Regions from separate parts of the Paenibacillus sp. NRS-1782 genome, predicted to be linked through region 1. Evidence: riboswitches for the same ligand, from Rfam matches in the RefSeq annotation. Region 1 holds a riboswitch; each other region holds the start of a gene.
The links. Region 1 has a riboswitch for cyclic di-AMP ahead of ACIFQM_RS02840 (3D domain-containing protein). Riboswitches for the same ligand answer to the same signal wherever they lie in the genome.
Positions count from the first base shown of each region.

Region 2: linked by a shared signal. The riboswitch ahead of ACIFQM_RS01285 (hypothetical protein) and the one ahead of ACIFQM_RS02840 (3D domain-containing protein) in region 1 are both predicted to bind cyclic di-AMP.
Region 3: linked by a shared signal. The riboswitch ahead of ACIFQM_RS00100 (C40 family peptidase) and the one ahead of ACIFQM_RS02840 (3D domain-containing protein) in region 1 are both predicted to bind cyclic di-AMP.
Region 4: linked by a shared signal. The riboswitch ahead of ACIFQM_RS14100 (G5 domain-containing protein) and the one ahead of ACIFQM_RS02840 (3D domain-containing protein) in region 1 are both predicted to bind cyclic di-AMP.

Region 1 is NZ_JBITPH010000009.1:134,206-139,826, reverse strand. It holds gene ACIFQM_RS02855 (PspA/IM30 family protein) at 40-708, opposite strand; gene ACIFQM_RS02850 (NADH:flavin oxidoreductase/NADH oxidase) at 833-1,855, opposite strand; gene ACIFQM_RS02845 (polysaccharide deacetylase family protein) at 2,159-2,965, shown strand; gene ACIFQM_RS02840 (3D domain-containing protein) at 3,123-3,791, opposite strand; cyclic di-AMP (ydaO/yuaA leader) riboswitch at 3,799-3,973, opposite strand; gene ACIFQM_RS02835 (amino acid ABC transporter ATP-binding protein) at 4,220-4,942, opposite strand; gene ACIFQM_RS02830 (ABC transporter substrate-binding protein/permease) at 4,929-5,621, opposite strand, start outside.
Region 2 is NZ_JBITPH010000004.1:81,330-86,950, forward strand. It holds gene kdpB (potassium-transporting ATPase subunit KdpB) at 1-1,044, opposite strand, end outside; gene kdpA (potassium-transporting ATPase subunit KdpA) at 1,103-2,779, opposite strand; gene kdpF (K(+)-transporting ATPase subunit F) at 2,929-3,006, opposite strand; gene ACIFQM_RS01285 (hypothetical protein) at 3,219-3,614, opposite strand; cyclic di-AMP (ydaO/yuaA leader) riboswitch at 3,730-3,905, opposite strand; gene ACIFQM_RS01290 (glutathione peroxidase) at 4,274-4,759, shown strand; tRNA gene ACIFQM_RS01295 (tRNA-Leu) at 4,916-4,998, opposite strand; gene ACIFQM_RS01300 (urease accessory protein UreF) at 5,272-5,621, shown strand, end outside.
Region 3 is NZ_JBITPH010000001.1:14,410-20,030, reverse strand. It holds gene ACIFQM_RS00110 (M1 family metallopeptidase) at 1-1,402, shown strand, start outside; gene ACIFQM_RS00105 (hypothetical protein) at 1,414-2,241, shown strand; cyclic di-AMP (ydaO/yuaA leader) riboswitch at 2,527-2,664, shown strand; gene ACIFQM_RS00100 (C40 family peptidase) at 2,669-3,169, shown strand; gene ACIFQM_RS00095 (GNAT family N-acetyltransferase) at 3,471-3,977, shown strand; gene ACIFQM_RS00090 (4a-hydroxytetrahydrobiopterin dehydratase) at 4,053-4,352, opposite strand; gene ACIFQM_RS00085 (hypothetical protein) at 4,471-4,764, opposite strand; gene motA (flagellar motor stator protein MotA) at 4,952-5,621, shown strand, end outside.
Region 4 is NZ_JBITPH010000038.1:10,243-15,863, forward strand. It holds gene ACIFQM_RS14090 (HD domain-containing protein) at 288-1,571, shown strand; gene ACIFQM_RS14095 (TatD family hydrolase) at 1,613-2,383, shown strand; cyclic di-AMP (ydaO/yuaA leader) riboswitch at 2,585-2,867, shown strand; gene ACIFQM_RS14100 (G5 domain-containing protein) at 3,137-4,285, shown strand; gene rnmV (ribonuclease M5) at 4,433-4,978, shown strand; gene rsmA (16S rRNA (adenine(1518)-N(6)/adenine(1519)-N(6))-dimethyltransferase RsmA) at 4,986-5,621, shown strand, end outside.

The DNA.
Region 1 (5,621 bases):
CGCTCCTTAGCAGCCACACAGGCGGCCATGCTTATAACCTTATTTATTGTCGTATTGCTTCAACAAAGCGGCAAGCTCATCGTCCACGGCACTTTTCTTATCAAGCTCCTTGAATTCCTCATCCAGCGATTTTTCTTTAGAGGACATTTCGTTGCTTGCTTCAGCACGCGCCTCTGCTTGCAGCATTTTTTCTTCCATGCGCTTCAGCCCGGCAGTTGCCGTATCGGAGCTAAAACCGTTCATTGCTTTGTTAATTTCCGTTTGTGCTTTAGCTGCATTATAACGGGCAACCAGCGTTTCACGCTTGTTCTTCATTTCCGTCAGCTGTCTGCGCATTTCATCCAGCTTACCGCGCAGGTTATCGGCTGCCGCCTTGTTCTGCTCGTAGCCAGCCTTAAACTCGGTCATTTTTTGCTCAGCAGATTTCTTTTCTTCCAACGCGCGGCGAGCCAGATCCACATTTTGCGCTTTTGCTGCTGTATGGGCCTGCTCTTCACGTTTTTTTACCAGAGCAGCCTGCTCTTCGTACTGCTGTTTGAATCTCTTCTCAATGGCAATCTGAGCGGCTACCGCTTTCTCTGCATCCTCCAGATCCTCTTGCATATCACGAATGTATTGATCTGTCATTTTAACTGGATCTTCGGCTTTGTCAATAATGGAGTTGATATTGGACATGGTAAGATCTCTTAAACGTTTGAAAATAGACATGTGAAGTTCCTCCTAGTGTTGAATGCTTAAATTTTAAGCTCTGTACACATGTTTACGCAAGCTTTGCAAATAGAGTTTCAAAAATATTATCGGACAAAGTGCATTCTAAAAAATAAAGTGCATTCTAAAAACCGCGCAAGTAAGGCTCCGGGATATCCGCCTGTACTTTCAGCTCCCGCGACGCATGCAGCGCCCAATACGGATCGCGCAGCATGGCGCGTCCTATCGCTACCAGATCAGCTTCTTTTTGCTGAATCACCCGCCGGGCATCCTCATAATCGTCCAGTAGACCGACAGCGATTACAGGCACATTAAGCTTTTCACGTATATCACGTGCCAAATCCACCTGATATCCCGCACGCGCAGATGGACCGCCATTGGAACCAATCGGCCCCTCGCCACCAGAGGAGATGTGAAAAATATCCACACCTGCATCACGATATCGTTCCCCTATGCCCGCTATGTATTCCACATTATATCCGTTTTCTACATACTCTTTGGCGGATATCCGCATCAACACAGGCATATCAGACGGAAGCACCTCTTTAACAGCCTGAATCACTTCAACACCGAACAGCGATAAATCCTGTCCATACTCATCTTCTCTTGTGTTCGTTAAAGGGGAATGAAATTGATGAATTAGATAACCATGAGCGCCATGAATTTCTACTGTATCAAACCCGGCTTCCACCGCGCGGCGCGCGCCTTCCTTATAAGCCTGAACCAGCTCCCTGGCTTCGGCTGTCGTCAAAGCATGCGGCTCCTTGAAACGTTCGCTAAAAGCTATCGAGGACGGTGCAACAGGCAAGTCGGCATCTTCAGCCTTTCGTCCGGCATGACCTAATTGAATTCCGATTTTGGCACCGTACTTGTGGACTTCCTCCACTATTTTACGGTATGCAGGAATATGCTCGTCACTCCAAATACCCAGATCATGATCTGTAATGCGTCCATCCGGGTGGACCGCTGTCATTTCCACAATAATCAGCCCGGTGCCACCTACTGCCCGGCTAACGTAATGGACATGATGCCAATCATTTGGCTTTCCATCTTTGGCCTCCACACTGTATTGGCACATGGGGGGCATTACAATTCGATTTTTTAAAGAGAGTCCCTTTAATTGATAAGGAGTAAACAAGTCGGTCACTTTGATCCATCCTTCCTTTAATTCCATCTCTGTACAATATGAATTGCAACCCCATTATACACCAGTAATCACTGGATACCGAATCCATTTAAAGGCTAAAAGCTGCGAAAATACTGCTGTTTTCGGTCAGGTTTAATAGAATATGTTCGTTTAGCTTCGTGATCTGCACTTACATCCGTATTGTGCTGCATTTCCACTCAACCATTCAATAGTCTAACCTGTTCAGCAGCATAATTTCAACATGTCAGGTACATAATAAATGAAAGCAACAGAAGGAACCACTGCACGGAAAGGGGGATACATATGCCGTACAGGGGAATATTGCCAATCATGTCACTGTTACTAGCATTTTCGAGTTTTCCCGTTCACGCGGATGCGCCTCCCGATATCGGAACGACTCATTCCAAGGAAGCGACTGTTGTTTCTTCAGCACATAAGAGCAGAGAACGAGCCACTCCCACATTAGCCATGCTTCGAAAAAAACATGCGGATATTTTCAAAATGTGCGGCCCGCACACTCAGCAAATTGCCCTGACTTTTGATGACGTGCCCGATTCCCGGTATACGCCGCAGGTTCTGGACATTTTGCATGCGAATGGGATCAAAGCCACCTTCTTTATTGTCGGTCACCGTGCGGAAAAACACCCGGGCATGATTCGCCGTATCGTACGTGAAGGCCATGCCTTAGGCAACCATTCCTATACCCATCCGGATTTTAGGAAGGCTTCACCGGAACGCTTTCGCAACCAGATTAAGAAAACAGAACATATTTTGGAGGCCACTGTAGGCTTTCGACCCAAGCTGATCCGCCCGCCCTATGGTGAAATTACGGAGCCTCAGATCCGATGGGCGCGTCGTCACGGCTACATGATTGTCAATTGGAACGTAGACTCCCTCGATTGGAAGGGACTCAGTAAAACACAAATTCAGCGTAATGTGATCCCGGCTACTGGACCAGGCTCTATCATTTTAATGCACGCAGGTGGAGGTCAAAGCTCCAATCTGAAAGGCACTGTTCAATCCCTGCCGGGTCTCATTCAGTCGCTGAAAGCCAAGGGCTACAAATTTGTCACGGTTCCCCGGCTACTTCACACCTCGGAGCGGAAATAACAGTAAAGGGCTGTCTTGTCAGCAGATGCATTCTGCGGTCAAGACAGCCCTTTACTAATCGACAAGACCCATATATGATCTGAACCTGCGATTACGTTATTTGATTATAGTTTACATAATATATATTATGTTCACTTAATTCATTTGCTTACATAGTCTATTTATCAATGACATACAGCTTCACATTCTGAAAACCAAAGTCACTCACAAAAGATGGGCTGCCTGGAATGAAAATATCAATCCGTTTACCCGTGATGGCGCTGCCCTTATCACGTGCTACTGCTACAAAAGATTGATCCGGCAGCCCCGGGTGGGAATAGCCTGTAACCAACACTTTCGTACCCAACGGAATTACGTTGGGGTCTACCGCAATCGTACCGAGCTTAAGCGGATTTCCGAAATAGTCCACCGCTCCCCATTTTCCATTTTCACTGGCTGCTGCGGAATACGCTGTGGCCTTCACGTCAACTACTTTTCTGTAGTTGAATGTTTTGCCCCATGCTTCAACCTGTTGACCGTCACCTGCTGGCGCTTTCTCGGAAAGAAGCTGAGGCTTCGAATCCGAAGCGGCCTTTAACTTGTTCTCGTCCGGCACCTTAATTTGCATTCCTGCATATATATTGCTGGCGGCAACATCCGGGTTCTCCTTTTGCAGATCTTCTACAAATACCCCGTAACGTTGAGCAAGTAAAAAGAAGGTGTCACCTTCCTTGGCCGTATGAAGCGAAGCAGCGTCGGCTACCCCGGCTGTCTGCGCCAATCCTGCAATGGCTACTGCCAGCACCGCAAATTTCATTGTTTTTCCAATACGTTTCAGATGTTTCAAAAGATATGTACCTCCTCTGTTATGCCTGCGAAGTTAGCTGTCGGATTCGGACTCAGGAGAAGCCCTATGCTTAATGCAATTCACCCCTAGGCAACCTTCCATCCATTCGTATGAAGACGGATCAGAAGTTACTGCCGTTGTTACGTCCCCCGCACTTCCCATGGTTTTGGGTCCCGCATTCAGCGTCTGTCGTAGCTGTCTGCTGCCCCGGTAAGTTTTGGCTCACTGCATAATATCACAATTTTGTAACCTTATCTGCATGAAAATGTTGGGAACCTTGAACATCATACTACATGTGTTACAATTTTGTCATCATGAAATCGAAATTAGTTACAAAAATATGAACGAGGATGACAAAAAAAAGAAAAAGCCCCCCGTCAAACTTCCAACGCGGAGAGCTTTCTTCATAGCCTTTACAAGCTCATTTCTTACAAAACCTTGGCAAGAAAATCCCGGGTACGATCATGGCTTGGAGTACCAAAAACCTGCTCCGGTGTACCTTGCTCCACAATTTGACCGTTATCCATAAAGATAATGCGGTCTCCTACCTCGCGGGCAAAGCCCATTTCATGGGTCACGATGACCATCGTCATGCCACCCTCAGCCAGTTTCTTCATCACGTCCAGCACCTCCCCGACCATTTCAGGGTCCAAAGCCGAAGTCGGCTCATCGAAGAGCATTACATGCGGCTGCATCGCCAAGGCGCGTGCAATCGCAATCCGCTGCTTCTGTCCACCGGATAACTGATTTGGATAGGTGGCCTTTTTGTCTTCAAGTCCAACGGTGCGCAGCAGCTCCAGCGCAATTTTCTCAGCTTCCTTCACAGACTGGCCCCTAACCTGAGTTGGCGCAAGCGTCAGATTTTGCAGCACCGTTTTGTGCGGGAACAGGTTGAAATGCTGGAACACCATCCCCATTTTTTCACGAGTCGCATTAATGTTATGACCACGAGCTGTGATCGGCTCGCCCTCAAACAAAATCTCCCCGTCGGTCGGCTGCTCCAGCAGATTCATACAACGTAAAAATGTACTTTTCCCCGAACCACTCGGGCCAATGACGACAACAACCTCGCCTTTGGCAATATCTATATCAATGCCTTTTAAAATTTCACTTTTGCCGAACGATTTACGCAGTTGTTTAACGGTGATCACTGGCTCTCAACTTCCTTTCCCATAAACCCAACAGCTTCGACAAGCTGAATGTCATTACAAAATAAATAGCAGCCGCGATGACGAACGGACTTAATCCTTCGTAGGTGATGTTCTTAATGACTTGGGCCTGATACATAATATCCACGATACCGATGGTAGAAATGATGGAGGACTCTTTAATAATCGTAATAAACTCATTGCCGATCGCAGGCAGTACAGACTTGAACGCTTGCGGTAAAATGACGTGACGCATAGCTTTGCCTCGTCCCATACCGAGTGAACGAGCTGCTTCCATCTGACCACGGTCCACTGCCTGGATACCTGCACGGAAAATTTCAGCCAGATAAGCCGAGCTATTCAGAGATAACGTAATAATACCGGACTGAAGTGGCGTAAAATTGACGCCCAGCGTCAAAGCAACCCCATAATGGATGATCATAAGCTGTACCAGCATAGGTGTACCACGTAGTACCTCTACGTAGGCCGTACCCAACCATTCAATGATACGTACACCACTCATCCGCAGCAGAGAGATGATCAGACCAATGATAAATCCGAACAGTACCCCGAGCGCAGACAGCAACAACGTGTAGCCGATACCCGTAACGTAAAAGCTGCGATATTTCCAAAATATATCCACGATGTTATTGGATGAAACCTGTCGATCCGCATTGAGCGC
Region 2 (5,621 bases), on a different contig from region 1:
AACTGAGCGCCCCTCGGGCGTCTCATCCTTCATCGAGCTCATCGCAGCCCACTTGACTAGCTCTGCCTCTTCTACGCCCCCTACAGGCACGAATTGGCTCGCCATCCGGTTACCGAAGGTAATTGTACCCGTTTTGTCCAGAATCATTGTATTGATGTCTCCAGATGCTTCTACCGCCTTGCCTGACATCGCCAGCACGTTAAACTGGGTGACCCGGTCCATACCAGCAATCCCGATGGCTGACAGCAGTCCTCCAATCGTGGTCGGAATCAGACAGACCAGCAACGAGATAAGCACGGGAACAGGCAAGTCAATGTTAAAATGACGAGCAATCGGTGCCAGTGTCACCACCACGATCATAAAAATAATCGTTAAGCTGATCAGCAGGGTATTCAGCGCAATCTCGTTCGGCGTCTTTTGGCGCTGTGCGCCTTCCACGAGCGAAATCATTTTATCAATGAACGTTTCGCCCGGTTCTGTCGTAATCCGCACCTTAATCCGGTCACTGACCACACGCGTCCCGCCGGTTACCGAGCAAAAATCACCACCCGATTCCTTGATCACCGGGGCCGATTCTCCCGTAATCGCCGATTCATCCACTGAGGCAAGACCTTCAATCACCTCACCATCGCTCGGAATCATCTCGCCCTGGGACACCATCACAATGTCACCCTTGCGCAGCTCGGTCGAGCTGACCACCTGAATCTCATCCCCGACAAGCTTATTGGCTTGAGTATCCTGCTTGGATTTTTTCAAAGAGGCAGCCTGTGCCTTACCCCGCCCTTCCGCGAGCGCTTCGGCAAAGTTAGCAAAGAGCAGCGTGAACAACAGAATCATAAAAACCGCCAGGTTAAAGCCCATTTCGTTACCCGTTCCAAAATAACCGGGGAACAGCAGCATCAGCAGCACGACCAATGTGCCGATCTCCACGACGAACATGACTGGATTTTTCATCATGATCATCGGATTTAATTTCATAAAGCTATCCTTGATCGCATGCTTCAAGATGCTTTTATCCAGCATGCGTTTGCGTTGTTCCTTCATGATCAAGCACCCCGTTCATTCATTCTCATTCTCATTTTCTTCTTCCTGTTCATCTTCTTCACATGGTCAAAAACTCAGCCACAGGCCCCAATACGATGACGGGCAAGAAGGTCAACGCACCAATCAGCAGCACAACCCCGATCAGAATCGCCCCAAACAGCTTGTTGTCTGTGCGAAGTGTGCCCGTCGTCACTGGAGTCGGTGCTTTGGCATTCAATGAAGCCGCTACAGCTAACAGTGCAACAATAGATACATATCGTCCAAAGAACATAACCACACCCGCTGTCGTGTTCCAGAATACGTTGTTATCCGCAAGACCCTCAAATCCCGAACCGTTATTAGCCGCAGATGACGCATATTCATATAACACCTGAGTCAACCCGTGATATCCGGGGTTCGTGACCGCATCGTATCCCCAATGACTCATAAAGGCGAGCGCAGTCGGCACCAAAATGAGAAACGGATGTACCAAAATGGCAATCGCGATCAGCTTCATTTCCTTGCCTTCTATTTTCCTGCCCATAAATTCCGGGGTCCTGCCGACCATCAATCCACATATAAACACACCCAGAATCGCATACATCAGCATATTCATCAGCCCGACACCCTTACCGCCGAAAATGACGTTCAGCATCATTTCGCCCAAAGCAGCCATACCGCCCAATGGAGTCAGTGTATCGTGCATGTTATTGACCGAGCCTGTCGTAGCCGCCGTCGTCACCGCCGTGAACAATGCCGATTGTCCGATGCCGAAGCGGACCTCTTTCCCTTCCATGCTACCCTGAGAAGCATCCACCCCCAGTGCCTGAATCAGCGGATTACCCGTTTTCTCTGATACGTACGTAATGGCTAGGAATACGAGAAACAGTACCATCATGGAGCTAAATATAATCCACCCCTGCTTGCGATTACGAGCGAATAGCCCAAAGGTATACGGCAGTGAAGCCGGCATCACCCACATCGCCAAAATTTCCAGCACATTCGTCCAGGGGTTTGGATTTTCAAAAGGATGCGCCGAGTTGGCCCCATAGAAACCGCCCCCGTTCGTCCCCAAGTGCTTGATTGATTCCAGCGAAGCAACGGGTCCCAAGGCCATTTGCTGCTGTGTTCCGCTCAGCGTCGTGATATCCGCCGCAGGCTGAAGCGTCTGCGGTACTTTCAATCCAACCAGCACCAGTGTAAGTACAAAGGCCAGTGGCAGGAAAATCCGTATAATCGCTTTGATAAAATCCTGAAAAAAGTTGCCCATTCCTTCTCCGCGCCGCGTCAATCCTCTCATAAAAGCCGCAGCAACCGAAAAACCGGAAGCAGCCGAAGTGAACATCATCATCGTAACAAACGCCATCTGTGTCAGATACGTAAGCCCGCTTTCTCCGCTATAATGCTGGAGATTCGTATTGGTCATAAAGCTGATCACCGTGTTAAAGGCCAGTGACGCCTCCATATTGCCGTTTCCAGTCGGGTTACCGGGAAGCAGTCCCTGCAAGCGCAGCAGCACATAGCTGATCGCTACAAGCACGACATTCGTAGCAATAAAGCTCATCACATACGTGGTCCAACGCATGCTCTCCAGCTTTTTCAATCCTATAACCTTATAAATCAACTTCTCCGTCCCGCCAAAGACTCGATCCGTCCGATTTGGTTCATTGGAGAACACATGATATATATAGGTGCCCACTGGTTTCACCAGGAGCAGCAATATCACAATCACAATTCCAATTTGCAGCAGCTCCATCATCTATTTCCTCCCTCAAAATACTCCTGCGTTTGGACAACAGACGGGTTCATCGCACCAGTCGAATGCACACGTTTGCGAAAGCCCGCTGACTCTGATGTTTCATCCATGATCTGCTGTCCCCCGCCCGCTTGATCCTGCTTAGCTGATTAGAACTTTTCAGGATTCAGGAGTGCGTAGATTAAATACACAAATACAATAGCCGTAAGCGCAAGCACAACCATCATCCCTTTCGCCCTCCTTTGGAGGTCTGCGCATCACACCAGCGTACAAGCATCAGTATCATTCCATAACTCACAGCCATCACCAGCAGCATGTATATATCCATCATGTTCATACCCTCCCGTATCCGTTCTTAATTCATCATTCTGACACTCTCGTAAAATCGCTATGCAACTAAATTCGCAAATTTTAATGTATACCAGCACACCGTAAGCGACTATCCGTTCAGCAGGAAACCCACCTCTCCGTTCAAAGTGTAGATCACATGGTCCGCTCCCAAACCTCGATAAATCCCTTGAGGATTACAGCCGTGTGTAATGACATAGATCGGATCTGCTGTCAGCGGCCGGCATATTTGCAGAAAACGGCACGTCAGATTCAAGCTGTTCTCGAACAAATACACGCAGCCAATTTCTTTTTTGGGAAAATTCCATTTCCCCGCTTGCATCGTATTGATGCGCACAACATGCTCCACACCCATTTTTTTGAGCTGTCGTTCCTCCTGAGCGCTATTCGTCAGAACCGCAAACGCCAGTTTTTTGAACATAAGCAATTTCACAAAATTTCTGCCCGTTTCATTTGGTGCAGTGACAATGATTAGCCGACCTTCCATCAGTAGCTCCTCTCCCGGTATAAAAAGACAACAAAAAGAAGCCAAAGGAAAAAGGCTTTCCTCCGGCTTCTTACGTAACCATGATAAAATAAACCATGGCTGCACACGGCGGTTTGTTGCCTCTCCCTGTACGCTTACGAGGTTAGCTGTCGGATTCGGACGTGAGAGTCGCCCTATTTCTGGCACTTGGCCAGAAAATTCACCCCATGAGACACACGGCCCTCTAAAAGCCGCATAGATCCCGTTTGGTTCCCCCGCTTTTGCAACTGCAAAATTCAGCGCTATAGACAATTCGTTGCTGCTTCATTCACTTCATTTGAAATTACGTCTTGAATCATACACCCGCGCAAGGAACACTGTAAAGCTCACCTGCGGGGTTATAAATCGGTCTTTAGAGCATAAAAGATTAATAACAGCGCTTACAACATAAATATTCTTCTCCCAGCTCCTTCAAGCTCGGTTTTTCATCTCTTTTCGAAAATGAAGAGGCATGTCAATATTGACGTATGGGGAGCGTTTTTTGTCCTTTATTTGTAAAAGAGAAAGAAAAAGTGCTGTATGCACCTGATAAACGGCGCATTACATCTATTTATAGGTTTGCAACTCTTCGTTAAATTTCTTACAATTTAATTGTAGAATATCAAATTAGGAGGAAAACCATGACCGTTTATGAATATGATGCACAAACCCTGCAAGGGAACGTAATTCCGTTGTCCACATACGAAGGAAAAGTACTGCTCATCGTGAATACAGCCAGCAAATGCGGGCTAACCCCCCAATACAAGGCGCTACAAGAACTATATGACCAATACCAAGAGCAGGGTCTTGAAATCTTGGGGTTTCCCAGCAATCAGTTTGCCAAGCAAGAGCCAGGTTCCAGCGAGGACATTTCGGAGTTTTGCCAGATCAACTATGGAGTTACATTTCCGATGTTTGCCAAAATAGATGTCAATGGCGATCAGGCGCACCTTTTATTTCGCTACCTCACCCAAACAGCTCCCGGCGTATTAGGCTCCAAAGCGATCAAATGGAATTTCACTAAATTTTTGATTACACGCGAAGGTAACGTATTTAAGCGCTATGCCCCACAGACAACTCCAGATAAACTGACGGGGGATATTGAGAAGCTTTTACAGCAAAGCTGACAGGCTATTTCATCACCTTCTCACAAGCAGCCGATCCAGGCAACTGCTCCTGCGGCTAGGAAAAAGGATATTTTAGTTCAGCTTATATAACAAAAAAAGCATCCAATCACGTCAAAAACGTGTCAGGATGCTTTTTTAACTGTGTCTTGCATGTAATGCGGTCGAGAGGACTCGAACCTCCACGGGCGTACGCCCACTACCCCCTCAAGATAGCGTGTCTGCCATTCCACCACGACCGCAAATTCTAATGTTTTGAGGCAACAGATTTATTATACTCCCTTGTATTCTATTTGTAAACATAAATACAACAATTATTTTAAAGTCATATAATATAACATGTAATAGCTATAAAAATATTTAATTTGACATGTCAGCACTATGAGTGTAAATATATATTACATAATATCTCTATTTTTTCTAAGTACTTTTCTGAATGCGCTTTTTAAAGTTATTTAATTTAACATGAACATTCTATTCCAAGGAGGCGAACCGCATTGCACAAAGGCAATCGTTTGCTGAACTACGCATTGCTGTTGGACCCTTCCCTGCCTGTCGGTGGCTTCACTCGTTCCTACGGGCTGGAGGAGCTGTTTCGCAATGGCCGCTTAACCTGTTTACAAGACTTGGAACACTATGTACGCACTGATCTGCTTCCTCAGTTCACATCCCTCGATGGCATGGCTATCAAAAGCCTCTATATCGCTGTTCAGCAAAATGATGGTTGGCGTATCGCCCTCATTGATAAAATGCTGCACGCCCAGCGCTCTTCCCTACAGCATGTGAAAGAGTCACGCCTATCTGGCCAACGCCTGCTTAAGCTCGCCAAAGCCTTGTACCCTTGGCTTGAATTTGACCAACTCGA
Region 3 (5,621 bases), on a different contig from region 1:
TATGAAGTTTGAGGTAAAGCTCCCCGCCATCTTCGCACGTATGGGCGCAACAGATGATTTTGTCATGGCAGGTCAGTGGTTTCCCAAACTTAGCGTCTACGAAACCGCAGGACAGCGTGGACGCGCCGAGGAAGGCTGGAATCTGCATCAGTATCATGCAAACTCCGAATTTTACGCCGATTTTGGAATTTACAGTGTGCGGATTCGAGTGCCTGAAACATACATCGTGGCCGCAACTGGATTCCCCACCCGTGGAGCCGTCCGGCAAAATGGACAAAAAATATATCAATTTTACGCCGATGACGTACACGACTTTGCATGGTCCGCTTCACCCAATTTTGTAGCCGTAGAAGAACCATTTTCCTCTGCCGAGGTGCCGGGTGTCAAAATCAAGCTGTATCTCGATCCATCGCACAAGGAGCTCAAGGGACGCTATATGAGCGCAGCCAAGGCCGCTCTTTCCTATTACAGCAAGTGGTACGGGCCTTATCCATATTCGACCCTGTCCATCGTTGTACCACCCAAAGCAGGCAGCGGCGCGGGCGGCATGGAGTATCCCACACTCATTACGGCTGCAGCGGCGGATAACCTGAATCCAGGCTATAATCTGGAGCGGACAGTTGTTCATGAGATTGGGCATCAATATTTCTATGGAATGGTGGCAAACAACGAATTCGAGGAGCCATGGCTGGATGAAGGCTTTACCTCTTATGCAGAGGAACGGCTCATGGAGCAAGAATACGGATTGATCCCCAACTTGCCGTTACAGTCTGGACAGGTATCTTCCCCGCAGCCGTTAAACCGTGAGTCTTGGAAGTACGGCTCAGCTGCTAAATATGCACAAAATGCCTATTCTCGGGGCAAGCTGGTGCTGCGTGGCATTGAGCGCCAGGTCGGCGCGAAAAAAATGGACCGAATTATGCGTACCTACGTCCAGACCTACCGATTCAAGCATCCATCCTCACAGGATTTTCAGCGTATCGTCGAAAGAGTCACCGGACGTTCATGGAGCCACTATTTTGAACAATATGTATACGACGGCCAGATGGCGGATTTTTCAGTGGATCGCATTACGAACCGTAAGCTGGACAACGGATACGAAGCAACCATTACACTCAGCAAAAAAGGGGCAGATTATCCCAAGGTCCCTGTTCAAATTACCTTCAAGGACGGTACAACGATATTCAAGGCTTGGGACGGCATGGGCAAAAGCACCACCTATCGACTCAACAGTGCATCTCCAGTCTCCCATGTGATTATTGATCCACTGTACACGATTGCGCTGGAGAACAAGCATATCAACAACAACCTGAAGGCCGAACTGAACGAGAAAACACAGACCCGCTGGAGCATAAGTGTAACCAAGCTGCTGGAGACACTGCTTGGAAGTCTGTCATGGTGAGGTGTCTATAGATGCGTACCGTTATAAAAGAAGGCTGGGCGCTTGTGCGCATACAATTTTATATTGTCATCATTCTATTTTTGTATCGACTGCTATGGGGCGTTTTTCTCTATCGGGTGGTACAATCCGCCGTTACTCCCCTACTACTGCGCTACCCTGATCAGGGGCAAAATGAACTGGGGCAGACCTTATTTTGGATGGAGAGCCAGATTGCCCTGACAGACAACCGGGAGGTTCATATGTATCTGTGGATACTACTGGGGGCAACGGTGCTGCGTATACTGATTACCCCCTTCATCCGGGCGGGAATATACCAAAGTCTGCACACCCATGCGACCGAGCCACAAAGTCTGTCTTTTTTCCGTGGAATGAAACGTCATGGTTTATCATCGCTGATCTATTACGTCATCGAGCTTGGGCTCTTGCTGCTCCCTGCTTTCTGGATGGTACCGAGGCTCTACCCTATCGTAGCCGGGGCGCTGCAATCTCCCGCCTATCTGCTGCATGTGCTGCCCTATGCCATCGGTTGGATCGCTTATGGCTGGTTCATCCGCCAGTGCATCCTGTACATGCAGCTAGGCACCGTAGGTGGTCACGCCATACTGTCGTCGCTGCTCGCCTTCTTTCGCCAAATCCTCGCGGCTATCGGTATTTCGCTTCTGCTCGGCGCAGGTGTGTTGCTTGTCCTTGGCCTATTCGGCATGGTGGCGATGATTTGGACTGGCATGCTGGCACTCATTCTCCAGCAAACGTATCATTTTGTTACCAGTCTGGTCAGGCTATGGCACATCAGTTCACAGTACCGCCTATGGCATACTGATATCTCCGGCAGAGGTTGAACCCCCACTCCGTTCCTCCTGAGCAATTTTTGGCTGTCGGAAGGAGACTATCTATATCCATTTCTATTCATGTAAACGGCACCTAACTGAATACTCTTAGCAAAATCTGTTCCCTCGATAAAGGGAGCAGATTTTTTTGTAACTTTTTGCGATGAAACATTTGCCAAAGCCAGCCAACTTTGTTACAATAATCGCAGTGAACTGATAGTAACAACTTTGTAATCTTTATTGTAACCTTTACCTTAAAAATATCGTTATCGTGAATACTGCTCTCCAAGGTGCACATCTTAAGTTAAGCCTAATTCCTGGCACCTAGGAAGCGGGGGAACCAGTTTGGGTGAATTGATCTCGCAACAGAGTGATCATAGGGGAACCTTCTACCGAATCCTTAAGCTAACCTCGCAGGCATTGGAAGGGGTATTTTTTTTTGAAGAAGAAACTAACAATCGCAGTCATGGGTCTTGCCATTGCCTTTACATCTTTTACATTCGGTGGCGGCAGTGCATTTGCAGACTCCAAGATGGACCAGGTGATCCAAGATACCAAAGGAACGAGCTATAGAAGCGGAGGCACTACACTCGACGGATTCGATTGCTCCGGCTTCACAATGTATGTATATCAAAAATTGGGAATTAAACTGCCGCATCAATCCGGATCACAATTCAAAATGGGATCTTCCGTATCCCGCGATGAAATGAGACCTGGAGACCTGGTGTTCTTCAACACCACAGGTAGAGGCATTTCCCATGTAGGTATCTTCATGGGTGAAGGGAAATTTGCCCACTCCTCATCTTCACGTGGTGTAGTTGTTAGCTCACTGAACGAAAATTATTACGCTAACCGATATGTCGGTGCCAAAAGAATTATGAGTACAGATGCTTACCACGCTGTAGCTTCTGAAACTCCTGATGACGACAACGTAGAATAACTAACGAACAGCAAGCTAACCTGAGCCGCAATTTGATTCTGGCCGGAATCGAATTGCGGCTTTTTATGTCCGCAACATCAGAAACGTTAATTTTACTGACGAACTGACACCTCAAAAGGTTTCAGTTTTTGCGAACATCGTCGATTTTACCGTCACGGCGAGGGAGCATATGAGCAGTAAAGCCTTCTTATTGAATGTATACCCGACTTGAGCATGAAATAAACACGCTTGCCAATCCCCTGCAACTTGTCTACAATCTGTTGTTAATAGTTTAAGTATTGTAAAAGGAGGATGGGAAAACATGCCGGCCTCAATATCTAACTACCGAATCGTGCCGATGGACGAGCAGCAGGCGGCTGCGATATGTGAGTGGCGCTATGATCCACCCTACAATATATACGGCTGGCTACCCTGGGAACAAATGAAGGTGCTTGAGGTCGAATTTGGAAGCCCCACGCTCCGCGAGGAGCAATATGTAGCTGTACTGGATGACGAGAACATACTAACCGGATTTGCTCAATATTTCCCGATGCTTGGCGTGACCCGGCTAGGTCTGGGAATGCATCCCGGATTGTGCGGGCATGGCAGAGGCGCCGAATTTGTCCGTGCCATTGCCGAGGAAGCCAGACGACGCAACCCTGAAAATGAAATTGATCTGGAGGTGCTGACCTGGAATGGGCGCGCCATCCGGGCTTACAAGGCTGCCGGATTTGAGCTTACGGATACCTATGAACGTCAGACTCCCGATGGCAAGAAGCCGTTTCATTGTATGGTGTATCTTCCCGACCACCAGCCTCGTGTTCTATGATAAAAGCGCCTTCGGCATACAACTGCATTGTTGTATATCGAAGGCGCTTTTATCATACGGTAGGCCACGATTAGTTCAATGACTGCTACGCATTTTCTCAAAAGCTTCATTATATTGTTGGGCTTCCTTAATATCCACGGCCATAATGCCACCGTCATCCCAGGAGGTTAAACGCAGGGTCACGGTCTTATAATCAATCGTAATAAATGGATGATGATTAAATGCTTCCGATATAGCAGCAACTTCATCCACGAATGCAATCCCTTTCATAAAACTGAAAAAATTATATTTCCGGACAATCCATCGTCCTTCCTCCAGTTCCCAGCCCTCCAGCTTCTCTAGATGTGCTTCAATCTCTTCTTGTGTAAAAGGCATGATACGACTCCTCCCTGTTTATACGGAAGCCTTTCAGCCGCTTGAATGCGACCAAAACTACGATATATTGGTGTCCATATTACCACGGCCCCGTTGATAAATCCATTAAACGGCCTGCTCAAATCAAAGGTACCGACGTCAACTCCTCATCTCCAATGAGCACATAGATACGGTGCTGCTCCGGTTCATAGATGACAACACCGCTGCCCACAGCGATAACGGGCTCTGTACCCAGCGCATAAAACAGGTCTTCAGCCAGCGCTTCATTGACTTCCTGACGCCCTGCCGGGTCCAGCCTGTCCCAATCTTCTGCTTCCATTTCGAAAAATTCATAGCTATCTGGAATGCGTCCCACAGCCTCTGTCAAATCGTTCAAAATTTGTTCATACTCCCGTCCGTGCTTCACTCCCATGCCATTTCCTCCAATTCTTCCGCCATTCATTACATAATCACCTTATTATACCGGAAATTCGTACTTAACAAAAAAGAGAGTTTTGTCGATAAATACTATAATCCGTCTTGTAATGACGTGCCTGGGGCAAGGACGACCCCAGCGGCATGAAAGGATTCAAAATCTATTCTCATGGATGAGGTGTATCATGCAAATTTCAACCATTATCGGACTTGTACTCGGGATTGTGTCATTGGTCGTCGGGATGATTCTCAAAGGCGCGCCAGTAATCAACTTGGTCAACAACCCCGCTGCTTACATGATTATTTTTGTCGGAACGGCAGCAAGTATTTTTATGGCCTTCCCGATGGAAGAAATCAAACGGATTCCAAAACTGTTCAAGGTTATTTTCACCGAACAAAAGCTTTTGGACCGTAAAGAGCTCATCGGCACGTTTACCGAATGGGCATCCATTACCCGTCGCGAAGGTCTGCTTGCGCTGGAATCCAAGGTAGAGGAGATCGACGATCCCTTTATGCGTGGTGGTATGCGTATGATTATTGATGGTAATGATCAGGAATTCGTGCGGGATGTTCTAATGGAGGACATTAACGCTACCGAGGATCGACACCGCTCCGGCGCGCTGATTTTCTCTCAGGCTGGTATGTACGCTCCAACACTCGGGGTACTCGGTGCCGTCGTAGGTCTGATTGCCGCTCTGGCCGATCTTAGTGACATGGCCAAGCTGTCTCATGCCATCGCGGCAGCCTTTATTGCGACGTTGCTTGGTATTTTTACAGGTTATGTCCTGTGGCATCCAATGTCCAATAAGCTGAAACGGTTATCCAAAAAAGAAGTGGAGCTTAAATTGATGATGG
Region 4 (5,621 bases), on a different contig from region 1:
TGATTCGACAAATTTTTCTCTTTTCTGATATTTACTATACCAACGATTCCCAAAACAGTCAACCTTAAAAATTTGCTAACAGCTTGATTATGCAAAAATATTTTGAATAAAGAGCATGATGTGTGTGTATTACCTTATTTTATTGATGATTTTAGCCATTTGTCGATTTGGAAATGTCGAAAATCTATAATTCGACATAATACGACAAACGATGTCGAATGAAGGAGATCGTTTAGGATTTTATTGTATCTTAATCCATTATTCAGAATATTAAAGGAGCTGATATCTTGCACCAGCCACTTAGTGAAGAAAAAGTTTTTAAGGACCCGGTACATAACTATATCCATGTTCAGGATACAGTGATATGGCGTTTGATCAATACTCCAGAGTTCCAACGCTTGCGCCGCATTCGGCAGTTGGGTACATCTTATCTTACGTTTCATGGAGCGGAGCATAGTCGTTTTTCGCATTCGCTAGGTGTGTACGAGATTACACGGCGTATTATTTCCCAATTTGAACGCGGCGAATTTTCCGATTGGCCGAAGGAAGAAGGTTTAGTCGCGCTGTGTGCGGCTTTGTTGCACGATGTGGGGCATGGTCCGTTTTCCCATTCCATAGAAGAAGCCTTTCATATGAACCACGAGGATTGGACATGCCGGATTGTATTGGGGAATACAGAGATTAACGCTGTGCTGAAGCAAGTCGATGAAGAGCTTCCAACGAAGGTGGCTGCGGTCATTGCCAAAACGTATGACAAGCCAATTGTCGTTAACCTGATCACAAGCCCACTGGATGCGGATCGCATGGATTATCTGCTGCGGGATGCTCACTCGACAGGCGTCAATTATGGCACCATTGATCTGGATCGTATTTTACGGCTGTTGCGTCCTCATAATGGAAGAATTGTAGTGAAGGAGTCAGGTATGCATGCGGTAGAGGATTATCTGATGTCACGCTATCAGATGTATTGGCAAATTTATTTTCATCCTGTGACGCGCAGCTCGGAAATTTTATTGCGTAAGATTTTCAAGCGGGCGAAGGAGCTGTTTGGAAACGGATATGAGTTTAGTTTTCTGCTGGAACCGTTGCCGGATCTCTTTCGGGGAGAGCTTACGGTGGAACAATATTTGATGCTCGATGAGTCTTTGATTCAGACAGTATTCAGTCAGTGGAAACAGGAAAAGGACGAGATTTTAAGCGATTTGAGCGCCCGTTTTATGGATCGCAAGCTGTATAAATATGTAGAGATTGAAAATATGGATACAGATACCATTGACGACATTCGGACAGCGCTGAAGCAGGTTGGTTTACATCCCGAATATGATCTGGAAATTGATTTTCCGACGGATCTTCCTTATGATGTGTTTCGGCAGGGTGGCTCGACGGACAACCAGATTTTACTGCTTGGACGTAAAGGAGAAGTGAGAGAAATTTCCGAAGTATCGGAAATTGTGCGCTCCATTAGCGGTATTCACCGGGGTAAATATCACATGTACTATCCCCAAAACAAATTGGATGGGGTAAAGGACAAGCTTCCTGCCGAAATAAGGAATTATTTTGTCAAACAATAGACAAACATATGCCAATAAAAGTAAATAAGGGGACATGAATTTTGAATTTATTTGACACTCATACCCATCTGGATGCGCCGCAATTTGACGAAGATCGGGAAGAAGTTATAGCACGTGCTGTCGAAGCGGGAGTAACCCGCATGATTAATATCGGATTTAATCGTGAGACGATTCCATCCACGATGAAATTGGCTGAGACGTATGATTTTATTTATGCGGCAATTGGATGGCACCCACAGGATGCGATTACGATGCAGGAGGGGGATTTGGAATGGATTGCATCGTTATGCAGTCATAAGAAAGTCGTGGCGATCGGGGAGATTGGTCTGGATTATTATTGGGACACATCACCGAAGGATGTACAGCATCGGGTGCTACGCAACCAGATTGGACTGGCTCGTGAGCTGCACATGCCAATTGTCATCCATAACCGGGATGCGCATGAAGATATTGTTAAGATTTTGCGTGAAGAAAAGGCGAGTGAGGTTGGCGGAGTCATGCATTCCTTTTCCGGAAGCTGGGAGACGGCTAAAATGGTGCTGGATATGGGCTTTCACCTCTCTTTTGGCGGACCCATAACGTTCAAAAATGCCAAGCAGCCAAAGGAGGTACTCGCACAGGTGCCGCTGGACCGTCTGCTCATTGAAACGGACGCTCCCTATCTAACGCCCCATCCGTTCCGCGGGAAGCGAAATGAGTCCGCACACGTGGGACTGGTCGCAGAGGCGGCTGCCCAAATCAAGGGAATTACGGTGGAGGAATTAGTGTCAATAACGACCCAAAATGCCTTGGAACGATTTGACATTAAGTGAAAAAGTGAAGGAATCGATCAAAATAAAGAGATAGACGAAGCTAATCATGAATTTGTTGCAGGAAACTCGAGAATATTACAATATTTTAACCGAATATTTTAAAAAATGTACTTGAAACCTGCTTTACAACATGCATAGAAACAGGATATCATCTTTTCAGTGAATTGTTGTTTGAGTGTAAACATCAACAGCTCATTTCATGAACCAGTCTCGCTGAGTCCCTTTTACAGGGAACGGGGGAACCGATATGGCTTACAGTACGTCCGGCGTATGGCAAGAAGGGAACGTCTCTTCCGTCCAGCCGGCTCGACCGAAATTCTTTTCCCGGATGGGATTGAACAGGTGGAGGGGCCGTATTTCGATTTCTTTCTGGGTCTTCGGGGTGAATGCGAAGGCGACCGCCATGAGCGGTTGACCCAAGCTAGGGCGTCTCTCTACGTCCGAACCCGACAGCTAACCCCGTAAGCGTAACAAGAGAGAAGCCATCTCGTGCATGATTTTTCCGCATATTCGCACATGCCGGAAGCCACGAAAGAGCTCTCTAGTCTCTTTTTCTGGCTTTTTTTGTTGTGAATAAAAGAAAATCTGTCATCATACTGTGATTAAACAGGGGAGGACAGCATGCCGCGAAGACGGGTACATGGTGCAGGACAGTCGCATTACGGGCTTGTCTTGTAGAAAATCTGTTATAGTCACGTCAATCTCAACTATGTCTTACTCCAGACGGCGGGCTATGTAAGGAGGACGGAGGAAATGGGCATTTTCCAAAAAGAGGAGACCCATGAGTCACGCTCATCCAGCATGTCTTACGTATTGCGTTGGAAGCAAGAAAATGTGCGCCAGGCTGCTTTGGTTGCTATTTTTCTAATCGCACTAACGATTATGATTTCAATTCTGGTGTACACTGAATCTAAAAAACAGGTCTTTTTTGTCATCGATGGTAAGGCATCTGCGGTAGAAACCCGGCAATCCCAGCTCCAAGATTTGCTCAAAGAGCATTCGATTTCACTTCAGCCGCATGATACGGTTTCGATGCCGCTGAACGGAGCAGTACAGGATGGGGATCGCGTAGTCATCAAACGTGCCAATCAGGTCAAATTATCCTTAGCCAACGAGACGAAAAAATTGTACACAACAGAAAATACAGTAGAGGGTGCCATTCGCACCTCGGGCTATAAATTATCGTCAAATGATAAAGTTTATCCTGCTCTGGATGCTTCTGTTTCGTCTAACATGGACATAAAAATCATCCGTGTGAAGAAACAGCAGGTTGAACAGAAGCAACAGGTACCTTATCAGGTCATCAAAACGGCCGATCCAAGTCTCTATAAAGGTGATAATCGGGTCATCCAAAGCGGTAAAACGGGTGTTGTGGTCCAGCATGTTCAAAAGGTATACCATGACGGAAAATTGGTATCCAAGCAGCTGGTAAACAAGGAAGTCGCACAGAATCGTGTGGATAAGGTGATTGCGGTAGGAACGAAGAAAAAACCGGTCGTTCTGGCTGCTTCTGTCGGTCCTGAAGATGCCGTTAAGGCAACACGGGTTAGTTCGGACAATGCTGTCCGTAAAGCAGGTGTGAATTTTAAATATAACAAAGTATTACAAAACGTCTCCATGACGGCCTATTCGTCACAGGAGCCAGGTATCGGTACACGTACCGCATCCGGCACGCGTGTCACGGAAGGACGCACCATCGCTGTCGATCCGAGTGTGATTCCAATCGGCTGGTGGGTATATATTGAAGGGGTGGGCTTCCGCCGTGCGGAGGATACCGGTGGCGCAATTAAAGGCCACAAAATCGATGTGTATTATGAGAGTTTGAGTCAAGCCAATCAGTTTGGTCGCAAGCACGGTAAAACCGTATATGTGATTGGACCCGTGAAGCCTGAAATGAACTAAAAACGTGTTGTATATGTTTAGGGCAATGCGATAGTATTAACATCATAGTTATGCCATGCTAAGAAGAGGATACCCTCTTCTTATTTTGTTTTCAAAAGCAGGGAAAGATGAATATAGCTGACTGTGTAGCAGTGGAGGGAAACGCAAATGATCAAGGAAGTGATCGTGGTAGAGGGTCGGGATGATACGGTCGCTATTCGCCGTGCTGTCGAAGCGGATACGATAGAAACGGGCGGCTCAGCCATTAATAAAATGACGCTGCGCAAAATTGCGCTGGCGCAGGAGCGGCGGGGTGTCATTATTTTGACCGATCCCGATCATGCAGGGGAGCGTATCCGCAAAATTATCGCCTCCAAGGTGCCTGGCTGCAAGCAGGCCTTTATACCAGAGGCAGAAGCGACGCGCAAAGGGGATATTGGCGTGGAGAATGCCTCGCCTGAAGCGATCAGACATGCTCTGGCACGGGTGCATACGACGGTGGAAGGGGCCGATCCGCTAATTGATTGGGCGGACCTGATTGACGCCGGGCTGATCACCCACCCGAATGCTGCTGCACGACGTATGGCTTTGGGTAATATGCTGGGTATTGGTTACTGTAACGGTAAGCAGTTACATAAACGGCTCGCTGTGTTCCAGATCAGCCGTGAGGAATTTGCCGGTGCGCTGGCACAAATTGAAAGTGAAGGAATGTGATATCCGTATGACAGGGATTCAAAATATAGCAACACCGCGGCGCACGAAGGAAATTATTCAGCGGCACGGGTTTTCGTTCAAGAAGAGCTTGGGACAAAACTTTCTGATTGATCAAAATATTCTGAACAAGATCGTGAATGCTGCGGGATTGGACGAAACGAAGGGCGCACTGGAGATCGGTCCGGGGATTGGCGCTTTGACCGAGAAGCTGGCGCAATCGGCCAAGGTAGTTACAGCTGTCGAAATTGACCAGCGGCTTTTGCCTATTCTCGAAGAGGTGCTGGCCCCTTATGAGCATGTGAAGGTACGCCATGGGGATGTGCTGAAGCTGGATTTGCGAGAGGTGTTTGCTTCCGATTTTGCCGGGGTCAGTAAAGTGAGCGTCGTCGCTAATCTGCCGTACTACGTCACTACACCGATTCTGATGAGGCTGCTGGAGGACAAGCTCCCTCTGGAGAATATTGTCGTCATGATTCAAAAGGAAGTGGCTGAGCGTATGGCAGCGTCTCCTGGGACGAAGGATTACGGCAGCTTGAGTATTGCAGTGCAATATTACAGCGAACCCGAATTGGTCTGCATCGTACCGAATACGGTATTTATTCCCCAGCCGAATGTAGAATCGGCGGTCATCCGTTTGCGTGTG